2 regions of the Arthrobacter sp. P4_H3 genome follow, and region 2 is predicted to be linked to the other one. Evidence: riboswitches for the same ligand, from Rfam matches in the RefSeq annotation. Region 2 holds a riboswitch; the other holds the start of a gene.
What was found. A riboswitch is a leader RNA that binds a small molecule or an ion and turns the genes downstream of it on or off. The one in region 2 is predicted to bind glycine.

Region 1 (15,195 bases), on a different contig from region 2:
AAGGCATCCGCAGCAACCGCGGAGATCCCGATCCCCACAGTCCCAGCCCCATCCGAGGCAACCCACTCATGCTCAGCCGAATACTTCAGTTCGGCAACTACTTTGCTCATCTTTTCAATCCTTAGAGTTTGTGTTTGGTTTCGACAGGCTCAAGAACCGGCAGGCGGCTCACCCTCCAGCACCTTTGGGTCTCGAAGAGCGCAGGCCCCGGGCGGACCCGACGGGCTTAAGGCGAGACGGCGCCGCGCTTGTAGAAAGGCAGTGCGACGACTTCAAAGGGTTCCGGCTTCCCGCGCAGGTCGACGTCGACGATTGTGCCAATTTCGGCGTACTCAACGTCGACATAAGCCAGGGCGACCGGGTACCCCAGCGTCGGACTCGGCTGGCCCGAGGTCACTTCGCCGATGAGCATGCCGTCCTTCAGTACGGGGTAGTGTGCCCGTGCGGCCCGCCGGCCCGTGCCTTTGAGCCCGACCAGCTTTTGGCCGATGGTGGTTCCGACGCCGGCAGCCTTGATGGCCGTCAGAGCCTCCCTGCCGACGAAGCTGCTTTCCTTGGCGAGCGAGACAACCGGGCCCAGACCTGCGGCGTAGGCGTTGACGTAGCGGGAGAGCTCGTTACCGTAGAGCGGCATGCCGGCCTCCAGGCGAAGGGAGTCGCGGGCGGCGAGGCCGGCGGGGATCAGTCCGTGGCTCGAGCCGACTTCCAGCAGCGCTTCCCAGAGTCCTGCCGCATCCACGTTCGGGATGTAGATCTCGAAGCCGTCCTCGCCGGTGTAGCCGGTGCGGGCCAGGAGCAGGTCCTGCACAGTGCCGTTGAAGCTGATGCCTACCTCAACGGCGGCGTAGTACTTCAGGTCAGTGACCAGTGCGTGCTGCCCGGCCGGGACGAGGGGCAACAGGATAGCCTCCGCGTTGGGTCCCTGCACAGCGATCAACGAGGTCTCGGCGGAGGCGTCCTCAACGACGACGTCGAATCCGCCGTCTTGGGCAGAACCAGCCCGCTCGGTCAGTGCCGCCGCCACAACCTTGGCGTTGCCCGCATTGGGGACCACAAGGAACTTGTCCTCAGCGCGGCGGTACGAAATGAGGTCGTCGATGATGCCGCCGTCGGCATTGCAGATCAGCGAGTACTTGGCCTTGCCAACGGCCATCGCCGACATCTTGCCGACCAGTGCGTAGTCAAGGAAAGCTGCAGCGTCCGGACCGCTGACCCAGACCTCGCCCATGTGGGAGAGATCGAACAGGCCAGCAGCGGTGCGGACGGCGTGGTGCTCGGCCAGTTCCGATTCGTACTTCAGGGGCATCTGCCAGCCACCGAAATCCGTGAAGGAGGCGCCGGCCTTCTTGTGCTGCTCGTAGAGAGCGGTGTAATTCTCAGACATAGGAGGCTTCCTTAGTTTTCGAAGTCTGCTGTGTTGTCCTCGAACGCTTCGAGGGGAGGGCAGGAGCACACGAGGTTGCGGTCGCCGGCTGCGCCGTCGATGCGGCCCACGGGCGGGAAGTACTTGTCCTGCTTGAGGTGGTGGACCGGGAAGGCGGCCTGCTCACGCGGGTACGCGCGGTCCCAATCAGGACTCACGACGGCGGCAGCCGTGTGAGGCGCGTTGCGCAGCGGGGAGTTCTCCACGGTGAAGTCGCCATTAGCCACCTGATCGATTTCCTGGCGGATGGTGATCATGGCCTCGACGAACCGGTCGATCTCCGCCAGGTCCTCGGACTCGGTGGGCTCCACCATCAGGGTGCCGGCCACCGGGAAGGCCAGGGTGGGGGCGTGGAAGCCGTAGTCGATCAGGCGCTTGGCCACGTCCTCGGCGGTGACGCCCGTGCGAGCCGTCAGTGCACGCAGGTCCAGGATGCACTCATGCGCCACGAGTCCGCCTTCGCCGGTGTACAGGACGGGGAAGTGCTCATCCAACTGTGAGGCTACATAATTGGCTGCGAGCAGCGCGGACTTGGTGGCTTCGGTCAGTCCCTGGCCGCCCATCAACTTCACGTAGGCCCACGAAATCGGCAGCACACCCGCAGAACCGTAGCGCGACGCGGAGATGGCAACACCCGTCCCCGTCGAAGAAACGCTGTTGGCATCACCGGGCATGAACGGAGCCAGGTGCGCCTTGGCCGCGACCGGGCCCACGCCCGGGCCGCCGCCGCCGTGCGGGATGCAGAAGGTCTTGTGCAGGTTCAGGTGGGACACGTCGCCGCCGAACTTGCCCGGCTGCGCCAGGCCCACCAGGGCGTTCAGGTTGGCGCCATCCACATACACCTGTCCGCCGGCCTCGTGGATGGCGTCGCAGACTTCGCGGACGTCGGCGTCGTACACACCGTGGGTGGACGGGTAGGTGATCATGATGGCGGACAGTGCGTCCTTGTGCAGCTCGATCTTGGCGTTCAGGTCCGCGTGGTCGATGGTGCCGTCGGCGGCCGTGGCCACCACAACAACCTTCATGCCGGCCAGGACGGCGGACGCGGCGTTGGTGCCGTGGGCCGACGCCGGGATCAGGCAGACGTCGCGATGGGAGTCGCCGCGGGACAGGTGGTAGCCGCGGATGGCCAGCAGGCCGGCAAGTTCGCCCTGGGAGCCGGCGTTTGGCTGGATGGAAACCTGGTCGTAGCCGGTGATCTCGGTCAGGTCAGCTTCCAGGCCTTCAATCAATTCGCGCCAGCCCGCTGTTTGGGACTCCGGCGCGAACGGGTGGATCGAGGCGAACTCCGGCCAGGAGATGGCTTCCATCTCCGCCGTGGCGTTCAGCTTCATGGTGCACGAGCCCAGCGGGATCATGGTCCGGTCCAGCGCAAGGTCACGGTCGGACAGCTTGCGGATGTAGCGCAACAGCTGCGTCTCGGAACGGTGCGTATTGAAGACCGGGTGCTGGAGGAAATCGGTCGTGCGGACAACGGCGGCAGGCAGTTCGAACCCGGACGCGGCGCCAACCGGACCGGCGCCGAAGGCGACAGCAACCGCGGAGAGGACCTCCGGCGTCGTCGTCTCATCAACGGAAACCCCGACGGTGTCGGCGTCGATGACGCGCAGGTTGATGCCGCGCGCTTCGGCGGCGGTGATGACCCTGCTGGCCTTGCCGGGGACGCGGACGGTGAGGGTGTCGAAGAAGGACTCGGAAACGAGCTCGCGGCCGGCCGTCTTGAGCGTGGTGGCGAGGGTACGGGCGTGGTCATGAACCGTTTCGGCGATAGCCTTCAGGCCTTCCGGGCCGTGGTAGACCGCGTACATCGAGGAGACAATGGCCAGCAGCGCCTGTGCCGTGCAGATGTTGGACGTAGCCTTCTCGCGGCGGATGTGCTGCTCACGGGTCTGCAGCGCCAGACGGTAGGCGGGCACTCCCGCGTTGTCCTTGGAGACGCCGACGATGCGGCCGGGAAGCGTGCGCTCCATGCCTTCCCGGACAGCCATGTAGGCGGCGTGCGGGCCGCCGAAGAACAGCGGCACGCCCAGGCGCTGCGCTGTTCCGACGGCGATATCGGCACCCTGCTCCCCCGGAGGAGTGATGAGGGTCAGGGCCAGGAGATCGGCCGCGACGGTAATGAGCGCACCGCGGTCCTTGGCTTCTGCAATGACAGCAGACTGGTCCCAGACGCGGCCCGAGACGCCGGGCTGCTGCAGGACGATGCCGTTGATGACGCCGTCGGGCAGGCCCGTGGAAAGGTCGGCAACCTCAACCTCGAAGCCAAGTGCATCAGCGCGGCCCTTGACGATCGCGATGGTCTGCGGGAGGCAGTCGGCATCCAGGACGGTCTTGCCGTCGCGGGCTTCCTTGTTCTTGTTGGCGCGGCGCATCAGCAGCACGGCCTCTGCCACTGCCGTGGCTTCATCGAGCAGGGACGCGTTGGCCACGGGCAGGGCCGTCAGGTCCTGGACCATGGTCTGGAAGTTCAGCAGGGCTTCGAGCCGGCCCTGCGAAATCTCCGGCTGGTAAGGGGTGTAGGCCGTGTACCAGGCAGGGGCTTCGAGGATGTTGCGGCGGATGACCGGCGGCGTGAGGGTGTCGTAGTAGCCCTGGCCGATCATCTGCACTGCAGTCTTGTTCTTGGACGCGAGCCGGCGAAGCTCGGCCAGGACTTCGACCTCGCTGAGCGCCGCCGTGCCGCTCGGCAGCGTCAGGGCAGACTCCTGGCGGATGGAATCGGGGACAGCGACGTCCACCAGGCCGTCGACAGAGTCGTAGCCGATGGCCTTGAGCATGGTGTCAACGTCGGCCTGGCGCCGGGCGCCGATGTGCCGGTCCGCGAAGGCGGTGGGGGTTGATTGAACAGTCAAGAGGAACTCCATGATTCAGGCGCCCTGTGAGCGCCACGACGATGTGGGTTCCTCCCCGCTCTGTATTGGACCTGAGAGATTCCGCGGCATGATTGCCCGCTTGCACCGTCGGTGAGCCCGGTTGCCCGGACTGCTTTCCAGAGTTGCCTCGCCGCGGCGGTACATGGGCCTGAGAGATTCCTGGGGAGGAGTTGCTCCTACGGCGCCTGACTGGATGTACCGGCAGGACTCTCCCGCCGCAGATCAAAAGCGTGTGCGCCACTCGGAAGTGACGCGGTTCACAGAATAGCGGGTTCTCTCCGCCCGCGCAAGAAGGCCCCGTCTAGTTGTGCATGGCCTCATGGATTTGAAGCGCAAACCAAAGCTGGGCCAACGTGGACGTTTCGGTCATGTCCAGGCCCGTCAGCTCGCTGATTTTCCGGATGCGGTAAATGACGGTTTGCCGGTGCGCGAACAGTGCCGCCGCGGTCTTTTGCCACGATCTCTGGGTGTCCAGGTACGTCCTCAACGTCACGATGAGATCACCTTCCTGGCTCTGTTCGTACGCGAAGATCGGGCCCAGCAGCCGTTCCACCAACGCCGTCCCTTCCTCGAAGCTCGTGAGCCCCAGCCAGGAGGGACCTTCCGCGTACCGGGACAGCTTCAGGGCGTTGCCCTTGGCCGTGCCGAGTGCCCACAACGACTCCTGCAACGCACGCTGGATGCCGGGCGCAGAGGCCGGCGAGCTGATGCCGATCCGGACCCCGGGACCGGCACAGTGGACCAGAATATCGTCGGTCACCGCCGCGGACACCGCCACATGAAGAGTGTTGAAGCGCCGCAGGCAGGCAGCCGGAAAGCCGTGGCGCCACAGTTCGACGTGGACGTCAGCCAGCCGCTCGCCGTCGTCGGCCGCTATCGAAACCATCAGGAAATCGTTCGCCGGAACATCAAAGGCCGTGAGCCGGCTTTCCAGTTCCGCCGTTCCCAGGCGACCGTCGACCGCTTGCAACAGGAATTCGCTCGCCAGGCGGTGCAGGCCTTCCAGGGACAGGACTTTTCGTGAAAGTTCCAGACCCAGTACCGTTGCCGCATGCAGCAGCACGACGGCGTCCGGGTGCGGTTCGCCGTTGGGGAGCACCACCAGGAGCGCATTGGCGTGTGTGGGGATATCCATCATCAACACATGCCTGTCCCGAAGCCGATGCCACTGGAACTTCTTCCCGGCCAGGGATATTCGCCCGGTCAGCCGGGCCAATTCCGCCTGCAGGAAGTCCGGCAGCGGCTGGCCGTCCGGATGCCACGGATGAAGGCAGCGCCTGTCCACGACGAACAGCTCTGCATCGAGTTCAGCCGCGAGGCCCACAAGGAGGCCCTGCATGTGGTCTTCGGATGCTCCGGCAGTGCGGAGCAGATCGTAAATCCGGGCGGTCTGTCGCAGCCGCCGCGATTCCTCCAGCAGGGAGGATTCAGCCACCGTTCGCGCGATGGCGATGAACGGGAGCGGGTAGGGCACGTTGATCAGCGGCAGCGGCAGCCGCTCACAAGCGGCCAGGAACTCCGGCACCAGTTCCGGCGCGTGCATCTTCTCTCCGATGGCCAGGGCACTGGCGCCCGCCTCCACCAGCGCTTCGGCGAGCGCAACCTGCCCGGCAGCATCGGCCGGGATGGAGAGGCCGTTGGTCATCATCAGCTCGCCGCCGGTGACCCATTCCCACAGCCTCGGCAAGTCAGACGTGTGGGCCCAGGTGATCCGGTTGCCGCTGCCTGCGGATCCCGCCAGCAGCGTGAGTCCCAGCTGGGGTTCCGCCACGAGCTCGGCCACTGTAATAGCCATGGAATTGCGCTCCCAGATCCTTGGTTTCCGGCCCCGCTACAGGCTTATAGACATATGTATAAGAGCCTCGGCCATTTGTAGTCAATCTAACGCTATACGCCGTGACGCGCGTCACCAAGAATTGGATTACTTACTTCCCGCTCAACCTCCCGCTCAACGGCGAGCAACCCAACACCTCCCCCGAACCGCCGCCGGCGTCACCGCCCGGCTGCACAGCAACCGAAGGATCCAGGCATGACAACGCACAAGCCCATCGGCCCCGTCGACGCAACAAAAGTCCCCCGGTATGCAGGCCTCGGCACGTTCGCCAGGCTTCCCCAGATCGACCGCGTTCCGGACTACGACATTGCCATCGTCGGTGTACCGTTCGACGGCGGGACCTCCTTCCGGCCCGGCGCCCGTTTCGGTCCCGCCGCAGTCCGCGAAGCCTCCCGTCTCCTTCGCCCCGGCTACCACCCCGAACTCGACGTCGAGCCGGTCTACGAAGTCCAGGTTGTAGACGCCGGCGACATCGCCTGCACGCCCTACGACATCACACGGGCGGTCCGCGAAATCGAAGAACAGGCGCTGCCCCTCATCAGCGAAGACAAGAAGCTCATCTCCATCGGTGGCGACCACACCATTGCCCTCCCGATGCTGCGGGCATTGAACACGGTCCACGGACCGGTGGCTTTGCTGCACTTCGACGCCCACCTGGACACGTGGGACACCTATTTCGACCAGCCGGTCACCCACGGGACCATCTTCCGCCGGGCATTCGAGGAAGGACTCCTGGTGGAAGACATGTCCATGCACGTCGGCATCCGCGGGCCGGTCTACGACCGCAACGACTTCCTCCGCGACCACGAGTTCGGCTTCCAGATCATCCGCTGCTCGGACCTGGACGTCATCGGCGTCCCGGCAGCCATCCAACAGGTCAAGGAGAGACTCGGCGACACCCCCGTCTACGTCTCCATCGACATCGACGTCCTGGACCCGGCCTACGCACCGGGCACCGGCACCCCCGAGATGGGCGGGCTCCACTCCCGCGAACTCCTGGCCCTTCTCCGCGGGCTGAACGGCATCAACATCGTGGGCGCCGACGTCGTCGAGGTCGCTCCGGCCTACGACCATGCAGACATCACCACCGTCGCCGCGGCCACCCTCGTCTTCGACCTGCTCGCCCTTATGGTGAACCGCAGCAAGGCCGAATCGAACACCGTCCGTGAACTGCAAGCAGCATCCTGGAACGCATCATGAGCACTCGAACAACTCCCGTCGCCTCGGCCGAAGTACCCCGGCTCGAGGACAAGACCATCCAGCCCATCCCGGCGGACGAACGCCATGGGAAAGCCCGGGACCTCTTCACCATCTGGTTCGGTTCCAACATCATGATCATGACCATCGTGACCGGCGGCCTCGCCACCACGGTGTTCGGCCTCCACTTTGTGCCCGCGATCGTGGGAATCATCATTGGGAACGTCGTCGGTGGCATCTTCATGGCCCTCCATTCCGCCCAAGGCCCGCAACTGGGCGTGGCACAGATGATCCAGACCCGCGGCCAGTTCGGTTCGTACGGGGCACTCCTGATCGTTGTCATTGTGGTGATCATGTACGTCGGGTTTTTCGCGGCGAACCTCGTCTTTGGCGGCGAAGCAATGGCCGCAGTCAACCCGGGAATCAGTGTTGACGCAGGCATCATCATCATCGGCATCGTCAGCGTGATTGCCACGATTTTCGGCTACCGGCTCATTCACGCCTATGCACGCTTCCTGAGCGTCGTGGCCGGTGTGGCGCTGCTGCTGGCCTTCGCCTGGATCCTCTTCGTCCAGGGACTGCCGGCCAGCTTCCTGGACCAGGGAAACTTCAACTGGGTCGGCTTCATGGGCACGATCTCCGTATCAGCCCTGTGGCAGCTCGCCTACGCTCCTTACGTCTCGGACTACTCCCGCTACATGCCCCAAGGCACCGGCTCGGCCCCGGCCTTCTGGGCGTCCTACTCAGGCTGCGTCCTGGGCACCTTGTTCCCCATGGTCCTAGGCGCACTGGTGGGAACGCTCGCCGCGACGTTGAGCAACGACGCCGGCAACGTTGAAATCGTCGGCAGCCTGGGAGCGTTTCTCCAGCCATGGACCATGATTGTCATCGGAATCTTCTGCCTCGGGGTTGCGGCGTCGAACGCCATGAATCTTTACTGCGGCGTCCTGTGCAGCCTCACCATCGGCCAGACGTTCAAGCCGAACTGGTTGCCCCACGCCAAGACCCGAAGCGTTGCGGCCCTGATCCTCTTCACACTTGCCGTCCTGATCGCACTGTTCGCCCGCGACAACTTCATCCTCTTCTACACGAACTTCCTCTCCTTCCTGATGTACGTGTTGGTTCCCTGGACGGCCATCAACCTGGTGGACTACTACCTTCTCCGGCACGGCGACTACAGGGTGGAAGACTTCTTCAAGCGCGACGGCGGAGTGTACGGACGGTTCAATTGGGTCGCCATCGGCTCTTACCTGGCAGGCGCCCTGATTCAGGTGCCGTTCTCCGCAACGGCGATCTACACGGGCCCACTGGCCGCGGCAATGGGCGGCGTGGACATCTCCTGGATCGTCGGACTGGCAGTTGTTGCCCCGCTGTACTACTTCGCGGCCCGTCTGTTCCGAAAGAACTCGGATGCCGCCCCCTTTCAGACCCCCGCATTCGCAACTGAACTGATTTGACGCACCGCGGGCTAACTCCCCGCACCCCCACACACGGGCTTACCCCCGAACCCCACAAACACCCCCGGCGCCGCGACCGGCGCAGAAAGCAAAGGCGAAACACCATGACACTCACCCACACCGAACAGTTCGCTGTCCGACGCTCCCCCGCAGATCACGGCCCCGAGGATCACAGCCCTGCAGGCGTACTTCCGCTCCCTCTGCCGCCCGGCGGGCATTTCATTGGCGGATCGTTTGTCCCAGGGTCCTCCACCCAACTTATCGACGTCGTCGACCCGACCACTGAGCGGGTCATCGCGTCCGTACAGGCAGGCACAGCTGCCGATGTCGATGTTGCGGTTGACGCCGCCGTGGCGGCCCAGAAGTCCTGGGGCGCCACCACCCCGAAGGAACGCTCCGAGGTCCTGAACCTTATCGCCAACATCATCGAAGCCAACCGGGAAGCCTTCGAACTCATCGAGTCAGCCAACACCGGCAAACCGCGAACCGTCGCGGAGGACGACGTCTCGAGCACCATTGATACGTTCCGCTTCATGGCCGGAGCTTCGCGCACGCTGATGTCCATGGCCGGTGGTGACTACACAACCGGGCACACCTCGGTCATACTCCGGGAACCCGTGGGCGTCGTCGGCGTCATCACCCCCTGGAATTACCCGCTGCTGATGGCCGCCTGGAAGATCGCGCCCATCCTTGCTGCAGGGAACAGCATTGTCCTGAAGCCTTCCGAGCAGACACCGCTGTCCACCCTGAAGCTCGCAGAACTCCTGGCTGGACGCATTCCCGATGGAATTCTCAACGTCGTGACGGGGCAGGGCCGGACCGTCGGGCAGCGTCTCGCGGAGCATCCTGACGTTGCCCTCGTTGCCTTGACAGGCAGCGTCGTCAGCGGGCAGGCCGTTGCGGAGACCGCGGCCAGGTCGGTCAAACGCGTCCATCTGGAGCTCGGCGGCAAGGCTCCGGTTGTTGTCTTTCCTGATGCCGACCTCCGTGCGGCCGCGGCCGGGGTGCGCAATGCCGGGTTCTGGAATGCCGGCCAGGACTGCGGCGCGGCCTGCCGCGTGCTCGTGCACGAGTCAGTGGCCGAGGAGTTCACCGAGCACCTGGTGCGCGAAGTCAGCACGCTGGTGGTCGGAGCTCCGCAGGCGGGCGACGACGTGGAAATCGGTCCCATGATTTCGCGCCCGCACTTCGAACGCGTGCAGGAAGCCCTGGCCGCGGCCAAGGCCGCCGGACTGAACGTGGCCATCGGGGGTTCTGCCCTGGAAGGCCCCGGCTACTTCATCGAGCCCACGGTCATCAGCAATGTGCCGGCCGGGGCGCACATTGCCACCCACGAAATCTTCGGTCCCGTCGTCACGGTCGAGACCTTCAGTTCCACGGAAGAGGCCGTCACCCGGGCAAACGAGAGCCCCTACGGCCTGTCCGCCTCGGTGTGGACCCGGGACTCGAGCCTGTCGCTGAAGGTTCCAAAGCAGCTCGATTTCGGCACCGTCTGGGTCAATTCGCACCTGGTGCTGGCCTGCGAGGTACCGTGGGGCGGTTTCAAGGGATCCGGCTACGGCCGCGACCTCTCGCTCTACGCCTTGGACGACTACTCGCGCACCAAGCACGTCATGATCAACCACGGCGCGTAAGCGCGCAGACGAGCATCGGAGATCAGCTATGACCGCCACGAACCTTTCCCGCGATGCTTCCCCGGCACGCGCGGCCACTCCCTCCGCTCCCTTCGGGACGGAGGTCACCTGGACCAACTGGGGCGGGAACCAGAGCGCCACGCCCGCCTTCACCGTCCGGCCGCGGACTGAACAGGAAGCGCTCGACGCCGTTCGTTTCGCCATCCGCGAAGGCCTCCCCGTGCGGGCGGTCGGTTCAGGACATTCATCCTCCCCGCTGGTCCAGACGGGCGGCGTCCTGATGGACATGTCGGCCCTTTCGGCCATCACCGGAACTGACAAGGCCCGGCGTCGTGCCAGGGCCCTGGCGGGCACCACCATCAGCGCCTTCGGCGACCCACTGTGGGAGCAGGGGCTGGCACTGGGCAACCAGGGCGACATCGATAAGCAGCAGATTGCCGGGGCGCTGGCGACCAGCACCCATGGCTCCGGAAAGGAGCTGGGTAGCTTCTCCTCCAACCTGCGCTGGGTGAGGCTGATCAACGGCTACGGCGAAATCGTCGAAATCGGCGAGGGGCAGCTCCGCGAACTCAGGGCCGCCCAGGTCGCCCTGGGTACCCTCGGGATCTTCCTGGAAGTCGAACTGGCGGTCGAAGACAGTTACTACCTGCAGGAACGGATCACGTATCCCACGTGGGCGGAGACTGCAGCCAGTTGGCAGTCCGACCTCGACGCGAACCGTCATTACTCGTACCTCTGGTGCCCGGACGACGATTCCTGCGAACTTCTGGATCTTCCGGGTTCGCCGGGACAGGGCATGGCGGACCGCAGCTACACCAAGCGATACAACGTTGCGCAGATCCACGATGAGAGTGAAATTTCAGGTACGGAAGGCGCCCGGCTGGATCGTTCATATCGGATCTATCCCGGCGGCTTCACCACGCAGTTCCACGAACTCGAGTACTTCGTACGCAGCGAAGATGGCCTGGCCGCCGTGGAGGCCATCCAGGACCTGATCCGCACCAGGCACCCGGACCAGAAATACCCTGTCGAGGTCCGCTGGGTGAAGGCCGACGACGCCTACATGTCACAGTTCCAAGGGCGCGACAGTACCGTCATCACCCTGACTACCAAGCCCGGAACCGACTACTGGCCCTTCTTCCGTGAGGCTGATGCGCTGCTACAGGAATTTGAGCCACGTGCGCACTGGGGCAAGATCCACTTCATGACCAGGAACCGCCTGGAACGTCTCTACCCGGAACTTGACACTTTCATCCAAATACGCCGCGAGTTCGACCCCCGCGGAATCTTCCTCAACGACCACACCCGTGCCCTTGTAGGCTAAATCAGCACTCCCCGCGTATGCCCCCGAGCCGTGCTCGGGGGCATACTCACGGGCCGTCGATCTGACGTGGGACTGTGCACCCAGCCGCCGGCCGCCTTTGGCTCATCTCGTCTGCGGAACCTGTGTCCAGGGTGCGCCCGGGTCGGCTTCTTCGGCGGCAGCGGCGGTGATGGATTCGGCCAGGCTCGTGTCGTTGCGCGAGATGACGTAGTGCACCGTGGCCGCCCCGGTTGCTCCGATGAACCAGGAGAACGCCGAGAAGGCGCCGAATACGGGAACCAGGGCGAAGACCACCGCCGGGACGGCCGAGACGAGAAACGAGATGACCGCTTTCTGGTTCCAGCCTCCTGTATACGTGTAGTACCCCTGTTCCCTGAACAGGTCCCGAACCAGCACGCGCTGCTTCCGGAGCACGTAGTAGTCCACCATAATGATCCCGAACAGCGGCCCGAGCAGCGCTCCCAGTCCTCCAAGGAAAAGGTTGATCACGACGGGGCTGTTGAACAGGTTCCAGGGCGTAATGATCAGTGCGATCATCGCGGCGATCAGGCCGCCGCGCTTGAAATCGATCCGCGACGGCCAGGCGTTCGCGAGGTCGTAGGCCGGCGAGACGAAGTTTGCCACGACGTTGATTCCCAGCGTTGCGACAGCGAAGGTGACTGCGCCCAGCAGGAGCGCCCAGATATTGTCGATCCGCCCAACGATCTCTACCGGGTCGTAGATGTACTCCCCGTACACCTTGAAGGTTCCGGCGGTGACAACGACCGAGACCACGGAGAACGCGATGAAATTGACTGGAAGCCCCCATAGGTTCGCCGTGCGCACTGCTTTGCGGGATGGTGCGAATCGGGAAAAGTCGCAGAAGTTGAGCATCAGGGTGGAGAAGTACGTCACCGTCAGCGCCACGGCGGCGAAAAAGGCGTGCGTGACACCCCATTTGGCCTGCCCGCCGGGCAGGTCGAGGGAAATATTCCAACCCGCGTTGATCAGGATGTAAACGACCAACAGGCCCATCACTGCCCAGACGGCCGGACCGGCCCAGTCCTGGAACCTCCGGATGGTCTCCATACCGTTTCGAAGCAAAAGAAGCTGGAGCGACCACATCAACACGAACGCCAGCCAGCCCAGGGTGGACTCGCCGAGGAAATTGTTCTCAGTCAGGCCTCGAAGGTCAGGCCAGATCTTGAGGGCGATGATGATGACCGCACGGGAGGCCAGCCATGTCTGGATGCCATACCAGGCGATCGCGACGAGGGCACGAAGCAGGGCGGGCAGGTTGGCGCCGAAAGTTCCAAATGAAACCCGGGCCAGCACGGGGTAGGGAACTCCCGTCTTCTGGCCTGCATATCCGGAGAAGTTCATCAGGACAAAAACAATGAGGATCCCCGCCACCAGCGCAAGGAACACCTGCCAAGCACCGAGGCCCAACGCGAAGAGGCCGGCAGCGAAGGTATACCCGCCGAGCGAATGAATGTCCGACATCCACATCGCAAACAGCGAATAAAAACCCCACGTGCGGTGCTCGGCCGGTGCCAGGTCCTCGTTATACAGACGGGGGCTGGCCCCCTGCGGAATTGGGTGGGACATCTGATCCTCATTTCCCAAACGTTCACACGCTGAGCCTAAGCTGGAAGCTCCTGCCGGCATTGGTTCCGCAGGGCATCCATTGGTGCCAATATACTCAGCTTGGCGTTGGGGAAACAGACTACTCGGGCGTTGGCCGCTGTGGTGCAGCGCACGCTGGTCCTACAAAGTGGGGTGTCCGCTTAGATGGTGATCGCGATTTTCCCGCGCGCCTTTCCGGCGTCGAAATAGCGCATGGCGTCGGGCACCCGCTCCAGCGGGTAAGTGCGGTCGATGGCGGGCACAAGGGTTCCCTCCTCCAGGAGTCCGGCGAGGTGTTCGAGGTCAGCTGAACCTTCTGTGCCAAAGACCATGGTCAGCCGCTGACGGATGAACGGGGACAGTGCGAGCGCGCGCAACTGCCTGTCCATGCTGCCCGTCCAGGACCCGCCTTCCTCGCCGCCCGTGATGACGGCCGTGCCGGTGGGGGTGAGCGCCCGGCGGAGGCGTGACAGGGTGGGGTTGCCGGCGATGTCCAGGATCAGGTCGTAGTGCTCGGCCCCGTCGGCGAAGTCCTGCCTGGTGTAGTCGATGACGTGGTCGGCGCCAAGGGTGCGCACCAGGTCCATCTTGGCAGTACTGCAGACGCCGGTGACCACGGCCCCTGCCGCCTTCGCGAGCTGCACGGCGTAACTGCCGACCCCGCCTGAGGCGCCAAGGACCAGCACCTTTTGCCCTGGCGTTATTTGTCCGGCGGTGCGGAGGGCCTGCAGGGCGGTGCACGCGGACACCGGGACCACCGAGGCCTGTTCGAAACTGATGTTCGCCGGTTTGCGGGCGAGCTGGCTTTCGCGGGCACGGGCATACTCGGCGAAGGGGCCCTTCCCGACGCCGAAGACCTGGTCCCCGGCGCCGAACCGGGTGACGGCCGGCCCAACGGCCGTCACGGTGCCGGCCAAATCCAGCCCCGGAACAGGGCCTTTGGGGGCGCGGATGCCGTAGGCCAGACGCAGCGCGTAGGGCAGGCCCGTGGTGACATGCCAGGTCCCCCGGTCCAGTCCTGCCGCGTGGACCCGGACCAGCACTTCGTTATCTGCAATCGTCGGCTTGGGAATCCTGGCCATGTGCAGGACATCAGCCGAGCCATAGGCCTCCTGCACGATGGCCCGCATGAGCACCTCCGGCGCTTCCGGACCGCCCGAACGAGGAGTCTCCTGAGCTTGCTGACCAGAGGTCATGGCCGTTCCTTTCAAACATTTTGGAGTAGGCAGCACACGCATTCGTACGCTGTACCAAAAAGAGTATCGTACAATGTACTAAACCGCTATGGCCAAGGAGTTTCAGTGCCCGCCACTACGCCGCCAGTCCCCCAAAAGCGACTTCCACTCAGCCAGGAGAGAGTGCTCGAATGTGCCTTGGCCCTCGCCGATGAGTCGGGAATCGCCGCGCTCACCATCCGCTCGCTGGCCCAGCGAATGGGCACCAAGCCCATGTCGCTCTACTACTACGTGGCCAACAAGGACGAGATCCTGGACGGCATCGTGGACCTCGTTTTCGGCGAAATCGAACTGCCTTCCCCCGCGGGCGACTGGCGGGAGGAAATGACCCTTAGGGCGCACGGGATGCGCGAAGCGCTCAAACGCCACCCGTGGGCGGTCGGGCTGCTCGAAAGCCGCACCTCCCCCGGCGCGGCGACACTGCGCCATCACGACGCAACCCTGGGCACACTAAGGGCAGCGGGCTTTTCCGTTCAGTTGACAGCCCACGCCTACGCCCTGCTCGACAGCTACATCTACGGATTCGCCCTTCAGGAAGCCGCCCTGCCGTTTGACGGCCGTGACACCGCCGCCGAGATCACGACGCCGATCCTTGAGCGCTTTTCGACCGGCG
Region 2 (15,195 bases):
CGGGTCCCAGTCCGGCGGCGAACGGGTCGCCGTCGATGGAGAGTTCGTTGCCGTACAGCGGCATGCCGGCTTCCAGCCGGAGCGAATCGCGGGAGGCCAGGCCGGCAGGCGTCAGTTCCCCTTCATCCGCGATGGCGACGATGGCCTGCCAGAGGGCGGCTGCGTCGGCGTTCTCCACGAAGATTTCGAAACCGTCCTCACCGGTGTAACCGGTGCGGGCCAGCAGGAGGTCGGTGCTGCGTCCGGCCACCATAAAGGGAACCTCGACGGCGGCGTAGTACTTCAGGCCGGTGACCAGCTCGTGCTGCGCCGCGGGAACCAGGCGGAGCAGGATGCCTTCGGCCTTGGGACCCTGGACGGCGATCAGCGAAGTGGCGGCCGACACGTCGTCGACGACAACGTCGAAGCCTGCAGCCCGCTCAGCCAGGGCATCGGCCACCACCTTGGCGTTGCCGGCGTTCGGCACCACGAGGAACCTGTCAGTGCTGTCCTGTCCGGCCTCCGCCGGAGCGGGCCGACGGTAGGTGATGAGGTCGTCAATGATGCCCCCGTCCTCGTTGCAGATCAGCGAGTACTTGGCCTTGCCGACGGCCATCGCCGAAATCTTGCCCACCAGGGCATAGTCGAGGAAGGCCGCGGCGTCGGGGCCGGTCACCCAGACTTCGCCCATGTGGGAGAGATCGAAGATGCCCGCGGCCTTGCGGACGGCGTGGTGCTCTGCCAGTTCGGAGCTGTACTTGAGGGGCATCTGCCAGCCGCCGAAGTCGGTGAAGGAAGCGCCGAGCTTCTTGTGCTCTTCGTGGAGTGCTGTGTAGTTCTCAGTCATCGCGGGAATCCTTAGTTTTCGAAGTCTTCGATGGGCGGGCAGGAGCAGATCAGGTTGCGGTCCCCTGCTGCGCCGTCGATGCGGCCCACGGGCGGGAAGTACTTGTCCTGCTTGAGGTGGTGGACGGGGAAGGCGGCCTGCTCGCGAGGGTATTCGCGGCTCCAGTCGGAGGAGACGACGGCGGCCGCGGTGTGCGGTGCGTTGCGCAGCGGGGAGTTCTCCACCGTGAAGTCGCCGTTGGCCACCTGGTCGATTTCCTGGCGGATGGTGATCATGGCATCGATGAAGCGGTCAATCTCCACGAGGTCCTCGGACTCGGTGGGCTCCACCATGAGCGTGCCGGCAACCGGGAATGCCAGCGTGGGGGCGTGGAAGCCGAAGTCGATGAGGCGCTTGGCCACGTCTTCCGCCGTAACTCCCGTCTTGGCCGTCAGGGCACGCAGGTCCAGGATGCACTCGTGCGCCACGAGTCCGCCTTCGCCGGTATACAGGACCGGGAAGAACTCGTTCAGGCGGGAAGCGATATAGTTCGCCGCCAGCAGCGCGGACTTGGTGGCGTCGGTCAGGCCGGTACCGCCCATCAGCTTCACGTAGGCCCAGGAGATCGGCAGCACCCCGGCGGAACCGAAGCGCGACGCCGAGATTGCCACGCCGTGACCGTCTTCGTGGGCAGCCTTGTTGGCATCGCCCGGCATGAACGGCGCAAGGTGGGCCTTGGCCGCAACCGGGCCGACGCCCGGTCCGCCGCCGCCGTGCGGGATGCAGAAGGTCTTGTGGAGGTTCAGGTGGGACACGTCGCCGCCGAACTTGCCCGGCTGCGCCAGGCCCACCAGGGCGTTCAGGTTGGCGCCGTCAACGTAGACCTGCCCGCCGGCCGCGTGCACCGAGTCGCAGATTTCGCGGACGTCGGCGTCGTATACGCCGTGCGTGGACGGGTAGGTGATCATGATCGCGGACAGGACGTCCTTGTGGGTTTCGATCTTCGCCTGGAAGTCGGCGTGGTCGATGGTGCCGTCGGCTGCGGTGGCCACGACGACCACCTTCATGCCGGCCAGGACGGCGGACGCGGCGTTGGTGCCGTGCGCCGAGGCCGGGATCAGGCAGACGTTGCGCTGGTCATCGCCGCGGGACAGGTGGTAGCCGCGGATCGCCAGCAGGCCCGCGAGCTCGCCCTGCGAGCCGGCGTTCGGCTGGATGGAAACCTGGTCGTAGCCGGTGATCTCCGCGAGGTCCGCTTCCAGGCCTTCGATCAGTTCACGCCAGCCTTCGGTCTGGGAGTCCGGGGCGAAGGGGTGGATGGAGGCAAACTCCGGCCAGGAGATGGCTTCCATCTCGGCGGTGGCGTTCAGCTTCATGGTGCATGAACCCAGCGGGATCATGGTGCGGTCCAGCGCGAGGTCGCGGTCCGAGAGCTTGCGGATGTAGCGCAGCAACTGGGTTTCCGAGCGGTGTGTGTTGAAAACCGGGTGCTGCAGGTAGTCCGAGGAACGCTCGACGGCAGCGTCGAGGGCGAAGCCTGCGTCGTCCGAGGCAACCTCGGCGCCGAAGACGGCGGCAACGGCGGCGACGGTTTCCGGGGTCGTGGTTTCGTCAGCGGAGATGCCGACCGTGTCTGCATCGATGCCACGCAGGTTGATGCCTTTGGCTTCGGCGGCGGCGACGATGTCGGCGGCTTTGCCCGGGACGCGGACGGTGATGGTGTCAAAGAAGCTGCCGTGCAGGATCTCAAGGCCTGCGCCCTGCAGGGAGGCCGCCAGGGTGCGCGCGTTCTGGTGGACGGTCTCGGCGATGGACTTCAGTCCGTCAGGGCCGTGGTAGACGGCGTACATCGAGGAGACGATGGCCAGTAGCGCCTGTGCGGTACAGATGTTGGACGTGGCCTTTTCGCGGCGGATGTGCTGCTCGCGGGTCTGCAGGGCAAGGCGGTAGGCCGGGGTGCCGGCGTTGTCCTTGGACACACCCACCAGGCGGCCGGGCATGGAACGCTCAAGACCCTTCTGGACGGCCATGTAGGCGGCGTGCGGGCCGCCGAAGAACAGCGGCACACCCAGGCGCTGGGTGGAGCCGACGGCGATGTCCGCGCCCTGCTCACCCGGAGGGGTAATCAGGGTCAGCGAGAGCAGGTCGGCCGCCACGGTGACCAGCGCGCCGCGTTCCTTCGCGGCGGCGATAACGGCGGCGTGGTCGAACACACGGCCGGAAACGCCCGGCTGCTGCAGCACGATGCCGTTGATGACGCCGTCGGGCAGTCCCTTGGAGAGGTCCGCCACCTCAACCTCGAAGCCGAGCGCCTCGGCACGGCCCTTGACGATGGCGATGGTCTGCGGCAGGACATCCGCGTCCAGGACCGTCTTGCCGTCATGGGCGGCCTTGTTCTTGTTGGCACGCCGCATCATCAGGACTGCTTCAGCCACGGCGGTGGCTTCGTCCAACAGGGAGGCGTTGGCGATGGGCAGGCCCACGAGGTCCTGGACCATGGTCTGGAAGTTCAGGAGTGCCTCAAGGCGGCCCTGGGAGATTTCCGGCTGGTAGGGCGTATAGGCGGTGTACCAGGCCGGGGATTCGAGGATGTTGCGGCGGATCACTGCCGGGGTCACCGTGTCGTAGTAGCCCTGGCCGATCATCTGTACTGCCGTTTTGTTCCTGGCAGCCAGCTTGCGCAGCTCGGCCAGTACCTCGACCTCGCTCAGGGCGTCCTGCAACGTCAGGGCGACTTCCTGCCGGATATCCTTCGGAACGGCCGTGTCAACCAGCGAGTCAACGGTGTCGTAGCCGACAGCCTTGAGCATCGCGTCGACGTCGGCTTCGCGGCGCGCGCCGATATGGCGGTCAACGAAGGAAGTGGAGGCTGAATTGACAGTCACAAGGAACTCCATAACTAAGGCGGCGCAGGGTACGCCACATCGATTCGGGTTCCTCCCCACTCTGTATTGGACCTGAGAGTTTCCGCGGAGCCGTGCTTTCGCATGGGTCCGCTTGCACCGTCGGTGAGCACAGCATGTCAGCGTTCCGCGTCTCAACAGGGTTGGGACGCGGGACGGACAGCCTGCTGCTTTCCAGAGTTGCCTTGCCGCGGCGGTACATGGGCCTGAGAGATTCCTGGGGAGGATTTGCTCCTACGGCGCCTGCTTGTACCTACTTGCAGAACTCTCCCGCCGCAGATCAAAGGCATATTTAGTTTGCGGTGACAACAGTCACAGCGTCCATTGTCCTACGCCGGAGACGCGTCTGCAAACTCCAGGGACAACGCCGGCGCCGCGTTACGAACCTCCGGAGCGGCGGGCCTGAACGGCGGGTTCGGCAGCCGCGCGGCGCTCAGCCGCGGAGGCGTTCGACGGCGGCCAGGAGACTGTCGACGTCGCCGCTCATTTCGGGCGGCGAGGCACCGGGACCGCTGGCGAGCATGGCATTGAAATACAGTCCATCGCCCATGTAGAGCACGGCCTTGGCCATCGCCGGGCCGACGTCCCCTGCCAGCAGCCCCAGCCAGGCGCCCTGGACGGCAGCGAATCGATGCAGCGTTTCCTCGTGGGCCACTTCGGCCAGCCTAGTGGCGGCCACGAAGACCCGGTCCAGCGGAGTGTCTGCCCAGAGGGAGGCTTTGATGAAGTGAACCGCCGCCCCTTCAGGAGCGTTGGCCATGATTTGAACATCCTCCGCGACCAGCCGGTCCATGCGCTCCAGGAGCGCCGAGATCATGGCCTCCTTGTTCGGGAAGTGGTACAGGAGTCCGCCCTTGGAAACGCCGGCCCGCCTCGCCACGGCATCCAGGGTGGCGGCGCGTTCACCCACTTCAATCAGGAGGGATTCAAAGGCGTCCAGCACGGCCTCGCGTGCAACAGGTTTTCTGGCCATGGTTCCTATCATGCCCGGTGGCCCGGGCTCATTTCTTAACTATACCGTCCAGACGGTACAGTTATTACATGGGTACCTTCTCCTCACCTTCGACGCCGGCCACGCAGGACCTCGCCGCCGGCGCTTCCGTCCGCGCCGCGCACCAGCCTGCCGGCCGGCAGCCCACTGGCCCACAGCCGACCGGCCGGCAGCTTGGCGCCCCGAAGCCGGGACGTGAATGGCTTGCCCTCGGGCTGCTGATGTTTCCGGTCCTGCTGGTCGCCGTCGACAACACCGCCCTGACGTTCGCGCTGCCCGCGATCGCCCGCAGCCTGGAACCCAGCGGCGTTCAACTGCTCTGGATCGTGGACGCCTATCCGCTGGTCCTCGCCGGGCTCCTCGTGGCCATGGGGAGTCTTGGCGACCGGATCGGCCGCCGCCGGCTCCTCCTGATCGGCAGCACGGGCTTTGCCGCGGTGTCGGCAGCCACCGCCTTCGCTCCCAGCGCGGAATGGCTCATCGCCGGACGCGCGGCACTGGGCTTTTTCGGTGCGATGCTGATGCCGTCCACCCTGTCCCTGATCCGCAACATTTTCCCGGACCCCAACCGGCGGCGGCTTGCCATTGCCATCTGGGCGGCAGGATTCTCGGGTGGTGCCGCACTGGGCCCGATCTTCGGCGGCTGGCTCGTGGAGCAGTACTGGTGGGGCGCCATCCTCCTGGTTGCAGTGCCCATCATGCTGCCCATCCTGGCCTTCGGCCCTGTTTTCATTCCCGAGTCCAGGGACCCGCGGCCCGGCACGGCGGACATCGCCAGCATCGCCCTGTCCCTGCTGACGATGGTTCCCGTGGTCTACGGCATCAAGTCGCTGGCCACGGAGGGATTCGGGGTCGCACCCGCCGCGATCATCGCCTTCGGGCTGTTGATGGGCTACGTCTTCGTCCGGCGCCAGAAAAGACTCCTGAGCCCGCTACTGGACGTGAGCCTCTTCGGGAACAGGATTTTCAGCACGGCCATCACGGCCAACGTCCTGGCGCTGTTTTCGTTCAACGGCTTCATTCTTTTCCTGGCCCAGCACCTCCAGCTGCTGGAAGGCCAGCGCCCGACGGAATCCGGAATCGCCATGATCCCGGCCCTGATTGCCACCGTGGCCGCCGGATTGCTCGTGGTGCCGCTGGTGCGGAAGGTTCGGCCCGGCTTCGTGGTTGCCGGGGGCCTGTCGCTCAGCGCGGCAGGCTACTTCGTGGTGGCCTTTGGCGATCATTCAGGCGGCCCGGCCCTCCTGCTGGGCGCCCTCCTAATCCTTGCCCTAGGTGTGGGCGCGGCGGAAACCATCTCCAACGACCTGATCCTGGGGGCTGTCCCGCCGGAAAAGTCGGGCGCGGCAGCCGCCATATCGGAAACAGGCTATGAGATTGGCTCACTGCTTGGCACAGCCATCCTTGGCTCGATCCTCACTGCGTCCTATCAGCGGAACCTGGTTCTGCCGGAGGGCATCAGCATGTCCGGGACCGGCAGTGCCGCCCACGACGTCGCCCAGGCCCGCGAGACGCTGACGGGGGCAGTCGAGCTGGCCCACTCGCTGCCGGCCCCGCTGGCGGACGCCCTGACGTCCGCCGCCCGGGTGGCGTTTGATTCGGGTGTCCACGTGACGGCGTCCATTGCGCTGGGGCTGATGGCAGGGGCCGCGGTCCTGGTCGCCGTCGTACTCCGCGGAGTACCCAAGGCGAAGTAGCCCCTCTTCCCTTTTCGATATAGGCCGGCCGGGCAAAGGGGAGGCCCGGCGCCGGATGATCCGGTGCCGGGCCTCCCTGGCGGCTGCGGGCGAACAAGGGCGTCGCAACCGTCTTCCCTGCGGCGTTAGTGTGCCGCCGGGGTTACTTGCTGTCGGGAGTGGTCACGCTGGCCGAGGCCTTCATGTTCTCCGCGCCCACCATCCATGCGTACTGCTCGAGCTTGGCAATGAACTCGTGTAGCAGGTCCGCGGTGGTGGGATCTTCCTCATCAACCTCGTCGTGGACCTTGCGCATGGTGCCCACAGCGGCCTCAAGTGCGGCCACGATGCGGTCAACGGCGTCCTTGGTGCTGATCAGGCCCTGCGGGAACTGGGCGAGGCTGGTGGTTTCCGCCACGGTGGCACTGCGGCCGTCCGGCAGGGCATGGAGCGCGCGCATGCGCTCGGCCATGTCATCGGCAAAGTTCCGTGCGGCGTCGATGATTTCATCCAGCTGCAGGTGAAGGTCACGGAAGTTCGTTCCCACGATGTTCCAGTGCGCCTGCTTGCCCTGGATGTGCAGTTCAATCAGGTCCGCGAGCACAGCCTGCAGATTATTGGTCAGCGTCGGTGATGCCTTCATTGATCCTCCTGGTGTCAGCGGTTTCTCGGGTAATCCGAAACTATCCCAGCCGCCACAGCGGCGCCACCGATTCTCGCGCCGGGCTTAACAAAATGATGTTTGTTCATTTTTCCCTTGCCATGCGGCGGCATGGCATGGATACTAAATGAACGTCATTCATTTAGTGACCGCCGTCTCACTGGAGTATTCACCATGATTGAAATCACCTGCCTTACCCCGCCTGTTTCCCTCGCGCGGACCCAGCCCTCGGCGCGTCCTGCGCTGAGGATCGGAGTGGTTCAGCACCGCTGGCACGCCGACGCCGCGGAACTCCGCGCAGAACTGGACGAGGGCATCGGACGCGCAGCCCGGCTGGGGGCCACCGTTGTCTTCCTGCCGGAACTCACGCTCTCCCGCTACCCGGCGGACACCCTCCCCGAAAACGACACGTCACGCCCCTGGGCCGCACGCCCCCGCCCGTCGGACCTCGCCGAGGAGCTGCTGACCGGCCCCACGTTCCGTTTCGCCGCTGAGGCCGCCCGCCGGCACGGCATCTGCATCCATGCTTCCCTGTACCAGCGTGCGGAGAACCCGGACGGCTCCGACGATGGCCTGGGACTGAACACGTCCATCCTGGTGTCCCCCGAGGGTGAACTGCTGGCCCGAACCCACAAGCTCCACATCCCGGTGACCGCCGGCTACTACGAGGACAAGTTCTTCCGCCAGGGCCCGGCCGGGGAGGACGCCTACGAGGTCCACTCCCCCGCCGAACTGGGCGGCGCCCGGCTGGGCATGCCCACCTGCTGGGACGAATGGTTCCCGGAACTCGCGCGCCTGTATTCCCTGGGCGGCGCGGAAATCCTGGTGTACCCGACGGCCATCGGCTCCGAACCGGACCACCCGGACTTTGACACCCAGCCGCTCTGGCAGCAGGTGATCGTCGGCAACGGCATCGCCAACGGCCTGTTCATGGTGGCGCCGAACCGCTGGGGAAGTGAGGGGACACTGAACTTCTACGGTTCCTCCTTCATCTCGGACCCTTACGGCCGGATCCTGGCGCAGGCTCCCCGCGACGAATCCGCCGTCCTCGTCGCCGACCTGGACCTGGACCAGCGCAAAGACTGGCTCACGCTCTTCCCGTTCCTTGCTACCCGGCGCCCCGACACTTACGGCCGGCTCACGGAACCCGTCCGCCGCAGCGAGCCGCTGGGCGGCGAAGCACCCACTTACCACGAGGTGACCGCATGAGCCGGTGGCGCATGCCCGCCGAGACGGCGCCGCAGGAGCGCATCTGGATGGCGTTCCCCACCGGGGGGTACACCCTCGGTGACACGGCAGAAGAAGCCCACGCAGCGCGATCCGTCTGGGCCGCCGTCGCCAATGCCGCCGTCGAATTTGAGCCGGTCACCGTGGTGGTGACCCCCGACGACGTCGACACCGCCGCCCGCTACCTGGATCCGGCCGTTGAGGTTCTCACCGCGGACCTCAACGACGCCTGGATGCGGGACATCGGCCCGACGTTCGTGCTGGACGAAGCAGGGCGCCTCGGCGCGGTCGACTGGGTCTTCAACGGCTGGGGCGGACAGGACTGGGCCCGCTGGGACAAGGACTCGCTGATCGGCGCGGAGGTCGCCGGCCGGTCCGGAGCCCGCCACCTTTCCTCGGCCCTGGTCAACGAGGGCGGCGGCATCCACGTGGACGGTGAGGGCACCGTGCTGGTCACCGAAACCGTGCAGCTGGACCCGGGCCGCAACCCCGGACTGTCAAAGGCCGATGTGGAGGCCGAGCTCGCCCGGACCATCGGCGCCACGCACACCGTCTGGCTGCCCCGCGGCCTGGCCAGGGACTCGGAGCGGTTCGGAACCCGGGGCCATGTGGACATCGTGGCTGCCATCCCCTCCCCGGGCACGCTGCTTGTCCATTCCCAGCAGGACCCCGGGCATCCCGATTACGAGGTCAGCCGCGAGATCATCAGTTTCCTCTCCACTACGCGGGACGCGGCAGGCCGGGAGTGGAACATCATCGAAGTCCCCGCACCCGTTGTGCTCACGGACGACGAGGGATTCGTGGACTACAGCTACATCAACCACCTGGTGGTCAACGGCGGGGTCATCGCCTGCACCTTCTCGGACCCCAACGACGAAAAGGCCCTTCGGATCCTTGCCGATGCCTACCCCGGGCGCCGGATCGTGGGCATCGACGCCCGCGAGCTGTTCGCGCGTGGCGGCGGCATCCACTGCATCACCCAGCAGCAGCCTGCTGCTTCCTAGACCCGTGATGATTCCCAGAAAGGGACGGACATGACCCAAACCATCCGCAACAGCTCCGAGACCGGCACAGCCGGCGCCGGGGCAGCCGGCGCAAGTTCCGCCGTCGCTGACGCGCCGGGCACGCCGCACGGCATCACCGGAAAGGGACTGAAGGGCGGGCAGCTGGGCCTCCTCGCCGTCGTCGTCCTTGGCATTTCAACGATTGCCCCGGCCTACACGCTGACCAGCGCCCTCGGGCCCACGGTGAACGAGGCCGGGCTGCAGTTGCCTGTCATCTTCCTCATCGGCTTCATTCCCATGATCCTGGTGTCCCTGGCCTACCGGGAGCTCAATGCTGACTCGCCGGACAGCGGCACCACGTTCACCTGGGTCACCAAGGCGTTCGGCCCCTGGGTGGGCTGGATGGGAGGCTGGGGACTCCTCGCGGCGAACATCATCGTGCTGTCCAACCTGGCCGCAGTGGCGGTGGACTTTTTCTACCTGTTCCTCGCCCAGCTCACGGGGACGCCGGAACTGGCCGACCTCGCCGCCAACAAGCCCCTCAACGTGGCCACGTGCTTTGTCTTCGTGGCGCTTGCCGTCTGGGTGAGCTACCGCGGGCTGCACACCACCAAGATCGTGCAGTACGGCCTGGTGGGATTCCAGCTGCTGGTGCTCGGACTGTTCGTCGCCATGGCGTTCGCCAACTGGTCTTCCTCGGAAACCTCCATCCCGTTCAGCTGGGAATGGTTTGACGTCACCAAGATCGAAACCTTCGGGCAGATTGCCGCCGGGATTTCGCTGTCCATCTTCGTGTACTGGGGCTGGGACGTCTGCCTCACCGTGAACGAGGAAACGGCCAACGGCAAGAAGACCGCAGGCATTGCCGGCACCCTCACCGCCGTCGTGGTCCTGGGCATCTACCTGTTGGTGACCATCGCAACCATGATGTTCGCCGGGGTGGGCACCGAGGGCGTCGGCCTGAACAACGAGGAGAACCACGCCAACATCTTCACGGCGCTGGCCTCCCCCATCATGGGCCCCTTCGCCATCCTGATGTCCCTGGCCGTCCTGTCCAGCTCGGCGGCTTCGCTGCAATCCACGTTCACCTCGCCGTCCCGCAGCCTCCTGGCCATGGCCCACTACGGTGCCCTGCCCAAGCCCTTCAGCCACCTGAGCAGGAAGTTTGCGACGCCGGGCTTCGCCACGGTCGCGTCGGGCGTCCTCTCGGCGGGGTTCTACGCGATCATGCACGTGGTCAGCGAAAACGTCCTCAACGACACCATCCTCGCGCTTGGCCTGATGATCTGCTTCTACTACGGGCTGACGGCATTCGCGTGCGTCTGGTACTTCCGTGAGAGCGTGTTCAGCAGCTTCCGGCACTTCATGCTGCGGCTGCTCTGTCCGCTGCTGGGCGGACTGGGCCTCCTGGTGGTTTTCCTGCAGACGGCGGCAGACAGCTGGGCGCCGGAGTTCGGCAGCGGGTCCGAGATCTTCGGCGTGGGACTGGTGTTCATCCTCGGCGTCGGCATCCTCGCCCTCGGCGCCGTGTTCATGCTCATCATGGCCAGGCTCCGGCCCGGGTTCTTCCGCGGCGAAACCATCCGCAAGGACACCCCGGCCCTGGTGGTGCCCGAGTAAGGGATCCCCGCAACCACTGTGTTAAAAGGACCCACACGGCTGCAGGCCCCGCCCCGGACGATCCGGAGCGGGGCCTGCAGTGCGTTTTGCTGGTGCAGGTCACCAGTAGTGTGCAACGTCTACCACCAGGCGTGATCCTGCCCCCGGCCCGTCCAGGGTGAATACCCTGAAGGGAAGGCGTCCACGAACGCCAAGGCCGATGGTCGAGTACCCTTCGAAGCTCCCCGCCCAGGCCACTTGGCGGAAGGTCTGGTAGCCGCCAACGTTGGTCAGTTCATTCCTGTCGGCCGGGTTGTACGTGGAGTTGCCGCCGTCGTCATAAGCCGCCGCAGTGACGGTGATCTGGAGGAATGCCCGTCCGCGCAGGGGAACCGGGAGCCCGGAACCGTCCTGCACGACTGTGGGGACATACCGTGCGGTATAGCCTTCCACGGGCCCGTTGAGGTCAACCACCAGGCGGTCGAAGCAGTAGTGCTGGCCCGTCCGGACGTCGGTGACCTTTCCGGTACTCATGGCCGCCTCGGATTTCTCCAGCGATCCCCACACCAGCCCGCAGTAGGAGGCGGATGCCGGCGCCGGGGCCACAAGGCCGAGTCCGGCTGCCATCAGGATTGCCGCCAGCCATACTTGAAATTTCTTCATTTGAGCCACCCTCGGAAGTGATGAGATACCTCAAGCGTAGGAGTCGGCGCCGGCAAAAACGAGGGTCGAAATCCCTTCGGCGCCCAACTGTTAGCCAGCCCTGGCGCAGGTTACGGGACGATGTTTGCGGTGGTGGTTTTCCCGCCGTTCGGAACCCTTCGGGGGGATTATGGGCGTGGTTCCGTGATGTCGGATAACGACGACGGCGGTGGAGTTAACTCTGCGGATGCAGCGAGGCGCCGGCCGCCCTTTTCGGGCTGCCGACGCCTCGTTATGCCTTGCTGTGGAGTTGTGGCGCGCCGGAAAGGTGCCTAGCCTTCGCAGTCGCGGCAGTACTTCATGCCGTTCTTTTCGCGTGCAACCTGGGACCGGTGACGGACCAGGAAACAGGAGGAGCAGGTGAATTCGTCGGACTGCTCGGGAACAACAGTGACCGTGAGCTCTTCGCCGGAAAGGTCCGCCCCGGGAAGGTCGATGCCCTCGGCCGTGTCGTTCTCGTCAACGTCGATCACGGCGGTCTGGGCTCCGCCGCTGCGGGACGCCTGAAGGGCCTCCAGCGATTCAGCGGGAGACTCTTCTTCTGTCTTGCGTGGGGCGTCGTAATCGGTAGCCATTGCGTGGTTCACTTTCGTTGCTGCGCAGCGCCATTTCAGGCACCTCAGTGAAGCAGTTTAGGTCATTATGCCGGTAGTTGAGGCAAAGTGTGCCCAACCCGACAAATTACGTCGCCACGCAGTCCTACCGGAGGCCGTGAAGAGCAGTCCGGCGGCTAGCCCTCGCCGGCCGCACCGGCCGTTTGGCCGTGTGCCCTCGCGGCATGCTCGGCTGCGATGGACACCCCGCTGAGTGCCGGGAGCCAGCCCCACCTGGTCACATCGGCGATGGCCGCATTGCCCTGTTCCCAGGCGCTGGGGTCCTGACCGGGCGCTGCGGCCGGCATGGGCCGCGCCTCGAACCAGGAGGCTATTCGTGCGGGCAGGCGTGTTGTCATACGCCCAAGGTAGGCGGGTCATGTTGTGGGCACGTTTCGCCGCAGTCTCCGCGGCGTTACATCTGTTGGCCGGGGCTCTGGCGGCCCGTGATCGGCCGTTTTAGCCTTGAGGGACAACACATCCGAGATCCCGGAGGTATGACATGGCCACGAAGCTCAACAAGAAGGCCCTGGATCACGCCCGCAGGCTCGTGAAGGACGGGAAAGTTGTCCGCGACACCCGGGACGACTGGAGCGAGCATGCACCGTCGGCTGACCAGGAAAATGCCTTCATCGAAAAGCACGGCTTCTCAGAGTTCTCCAAGTGGCATCTGGGCCTCGACCCGGACGAGTCCGAAGGTACCAAGGGCAGCGTGAGTTTTCCTTTTGGCGATTTCAAGAAGGTCCACCGTTGTGCCGTGGTTTCCCTGGAAAGCCGCGCGGCGCAATATGACCATGATGAAATCGCCAAGGCTGCCAAGGACCTGCTCGGGAAGATAGACGACGACTCGTAGGCGAGGGCCGGGGTGCACTTGACGAAAGCGCCGGGCATGAAAAACCCCTCCGTTCCAGGCGGACTTGCCGGAAAGGAGGGGTTGCGCAGAGCCCCCTGTCGGATTCGAACCGACGACCCCCGCTTTACAAGAGCGGTGCTCTGGCCAACTGAGCTAAGGAGGCGTGCCCTGTTTCTGCCTGAAGGATCAGGCGCACCGGGCGGTGCTGGATGCGGTGCTAGATAAGGTTAGCCCAAGGACGCCCCCGCGGTAAAAACGGCAGCGGCCCGGTTCCGGATACTTCCGGAACCGGGCCGCTGAACTGCTGCGCGGGCGAGGCTGCTGCTAGCCCTTGGCGTCGATGGCGGCCTGGATGAACGGGATCAGGTCGGTGTTGGCGGAGTCGCCCTTGCCCCACTGCTTGCCGTCCACGAAGGCGGTCGGAGTACCGCTCACGCCGATGGCCGCAGCTTCCTGCGTTACCACCTTGACGTATGGCCGGTACTTCTTCTCTTCCACACAGGAATCGATGCTCTTGGCACCCACGTCGGTGGCCATCTTCTTCAGCTCGTCATCGGACAGGCCCGCGCTGCCTTCGGCCGGCTGCTTGTCGAAGAGCATGTTCAGGAAGTCGGAGTACTTTTCCGGCGATTCGTTGACCACGCAGGCTGCGGCGTTGGCCGCGCGGGAGGAGTAGTTGGTGGTGGACTGCTGGTCCAGGAAGCCGAGCGGCCTGTACTCCAGGGAGATCTTGCCTTCGTTGCGGAGGCTGGTCAGCTGCTCGTTATACGTGGTTTCGAACCGCTTGCAGACGGGGCAGATGAAGTCGATGTAGACGACCACCTTCACGGGCTTGCCCGCTTCGGCCTCGGCGCCGGGAGCCGTTACCTCGGCGGGTGGTGTTTCCGGTTTGGCCGGAACGTCCTTCGCGTTGACCGTCGCCGGGTCGGACTTGGCAACCTCGGAGTTGGCCAGCAGCGTCACACCACCGTGGATGTTGCCGTTGGCCGGCGTGGGACCTTCGTCCGCGACCGGAGCGTTGTTCCGGATGTTGGAACTGACCACCAGGGCAACGATGGCGAGGATGGCCACAACGGCCACCACGATGCCCCAGCCGATGAGGAGCTTGTTGCGCTTGTCCTTCTTCAGCTGCGCCTCACGGATCTCACGGGCTTTCTCGCGGGCCTCGGCAGTGCGTTCTGCTTTGGACTTGCGGGGTTCGTTTGCGGCGCTCATCAGTTCCTCGTGTCGATCGGCCAGGTGCGGACCACGTCAGTGGCAACTTTTTCAGTTTAGGGGAGAAACCTGAGAGCTTGCGCTTTCAAGTTTCCGTCAGCCTGCCCAACGGATGAATAGCAGGGAAGATTCCGTCCGACTAGGGTTGACGTTGAGCTAATAGCAACCCAAGGGGCACCAATGCACACTACGCACCGTGAAAAACCCGACGCAACCGCTAACGGGAAGCCCGCTCCGGGCGACGGCCACGCTGAAGCCGCACTCTATGACTTCATGGTCGTGTCCAACCGGCTGCCGGTTGACCGCTGCGCGCCCGAGGACAGCGGCTGCGAGGACGGCTGGCGCCGGTCACCGGGCGGCCTCGTCACCGCACTGGCTCCGATGATGACCAAGACCGACGGCGCCTGGGTGGGCTGGCACGGCGCCCCGGATGAAACCGTCGAGCCCTTCAGCCATGGCGGCATGGACCTGGTCCCGGTGCAGCTGAGCAACGACGACGTCGAGCTGTTCTACGAGGGCTTCTCCAACGCCACTCTCTGGCCGCTGTACCACGATGTGATCGCGCCGCCGGAATTCCACCGCACGTGGTGGGACTCCTACCGGAAGGTCAACCGGCGGTTCGCCGACGCCGTCGTACGGCACGCCGACCACGGAGCCACTGTCTGGGTCCAGGACTACCAGCTGCAGCTCGTTCCAAAGATGCTCCGCGAAGCACGCCCGGACCTGAAGATCGGGTTCTTCAACCACATCCCGTTCCCCCCGCCGGAAATCTTCGCCCAGCTCCCCTGGCGCAAGGCCATAATTGACGGACTCCTGGGCGCGGACCTGGTGGGCTTCCAGCGCAGCAGCGATGCCGGCAACTTCATGCGTTCCGCCCGGCGCTTCCTGGGTGCGAGCGTCAAGCAGCAGCAGGTGCACGTCAAGGGCCCGGACGGCAGAACCACCCACATCGCCCGTGCGCAGGCT

Region 1: it holds a riboswitch for glycine, as region 2 does, so the genes downstream of both, gcvP (aminomethyl-transferring glycine dehydrogenase) here and gcvP (aminomethyl-transferring glycine dehydrogenase) in region 2, are expected to answer to the same signal.

The regions. Positions count from the first base shown of each region.
Region 1 covers NZ_JBFUKK010000015.1:2,500-17,694, forward strand. The annotation lists gene gcvH (glycine cleavage system protein GcvH) at 1-110, opposite strand, end outside; gene gcvT (glycine cleavage system aminomethyltransferase GcvT) at 227-1,384, opposite strand; gene gcvP (aminomethyl-transferring glycine dehydrogenase) at 1,396-4,287, opposite strand; glycine riboswitch at 4,423-4,521, opposite strand; gene AC1DRE_RS17990 (PucR family transcriptional regulator) at 4,598-6,091, opposite strand; gene speB (agmatinase) at 6,326-7,330, shown strand; gene AC1DRE_RS18000 (purine-cytosine permease family protein) at 7,327-8,784, shown strand; gene AC1DRE_RS18005 (aminobutyraldehyde dehydrogenase) at 8,889-10,418, shown strand; gene AC1DRE_RS18010 (D-arabinono-1,4-lactone oxidase) at 10,447-11,742, shown strand; gene AC1DRE_RS18015 (NCS1 family nucleobase:cation symporter-1) at 11,845-13,329, opposite strand; gene AC1DRE_RS18020 (NAD(P)-dependent alcohol dehydrogenase) at 13,509-14,543, opposite strand; gene AC1DRE_RS18025 (TetR/AcrR family transcriptional regulator C-terminal domain-containing protein) at 14,706-15,195, shown strand, end outside.
Region 2 covers NZ_JBFUKK010000035.1:4,110-19,304, forward strand. The annotation lists gene gcvT (glycine cleavage system aminomethyltransferase GcvT) at 1-826, opposite strand, end outside; gene gcvP (aminomethyl-transferring glycine dehydrogenase) at 838-3,690, opposite strand; glycine riboswitch at 3,742-3,891, opposite strand; glycine riboswitch at 3,893-3,991, opposite strand; gene AC1DRE_RS24475 (TetR/AcrR family transcriptional regulator) at 4,142-4,681, opposite strand; gene AC1DRE_RS24480 (MFS transporter) at 4,750-6,396, shown strand; gene AC1DRE_RS24485 (Dps family protein) at 6,539-7,018, opposite strand; gene AC1DRE_RS24490 (nitrilase-related carbon-nitrogen hydrolase) at 7,211-8,245, shown strand; gene AC1DRE_RS24495 (agmatine deiminase family protein) at 8,242-9,267, shown strand; gene AC1DRE_RS24500 (APC family permease) at 9,298-10,887, shown strand; gene AC1DRE_RS24505 (AMIN-like domain-containing (lipo)protein) at 10,987-11,529, opposite strand; gene AC1DRE_RS24510 (DUF4193 domain-containing protein) at 11,841-12,143, opposite strand; gene AC1DRE_RS24515 (hypothetical protein) at 12,299-12,520, opposite strand; gene AC1DRE_RS24520 (hypothetical protein) at 12,664-13,014, shown strand; tRNA gene AC1DRE_RS24525 (tRNA-Thr) at 13,104-13,177, opposite strand; gene AC1DRE_RS24530 (DsbA family protein) at 13,339-14,229, opposite strand; gene AC1DRE_RS24535 (alpha,alpha-trehalose-phosphate synthase (UDP-forming)) at 14,410-15,195, shown strand, end outside.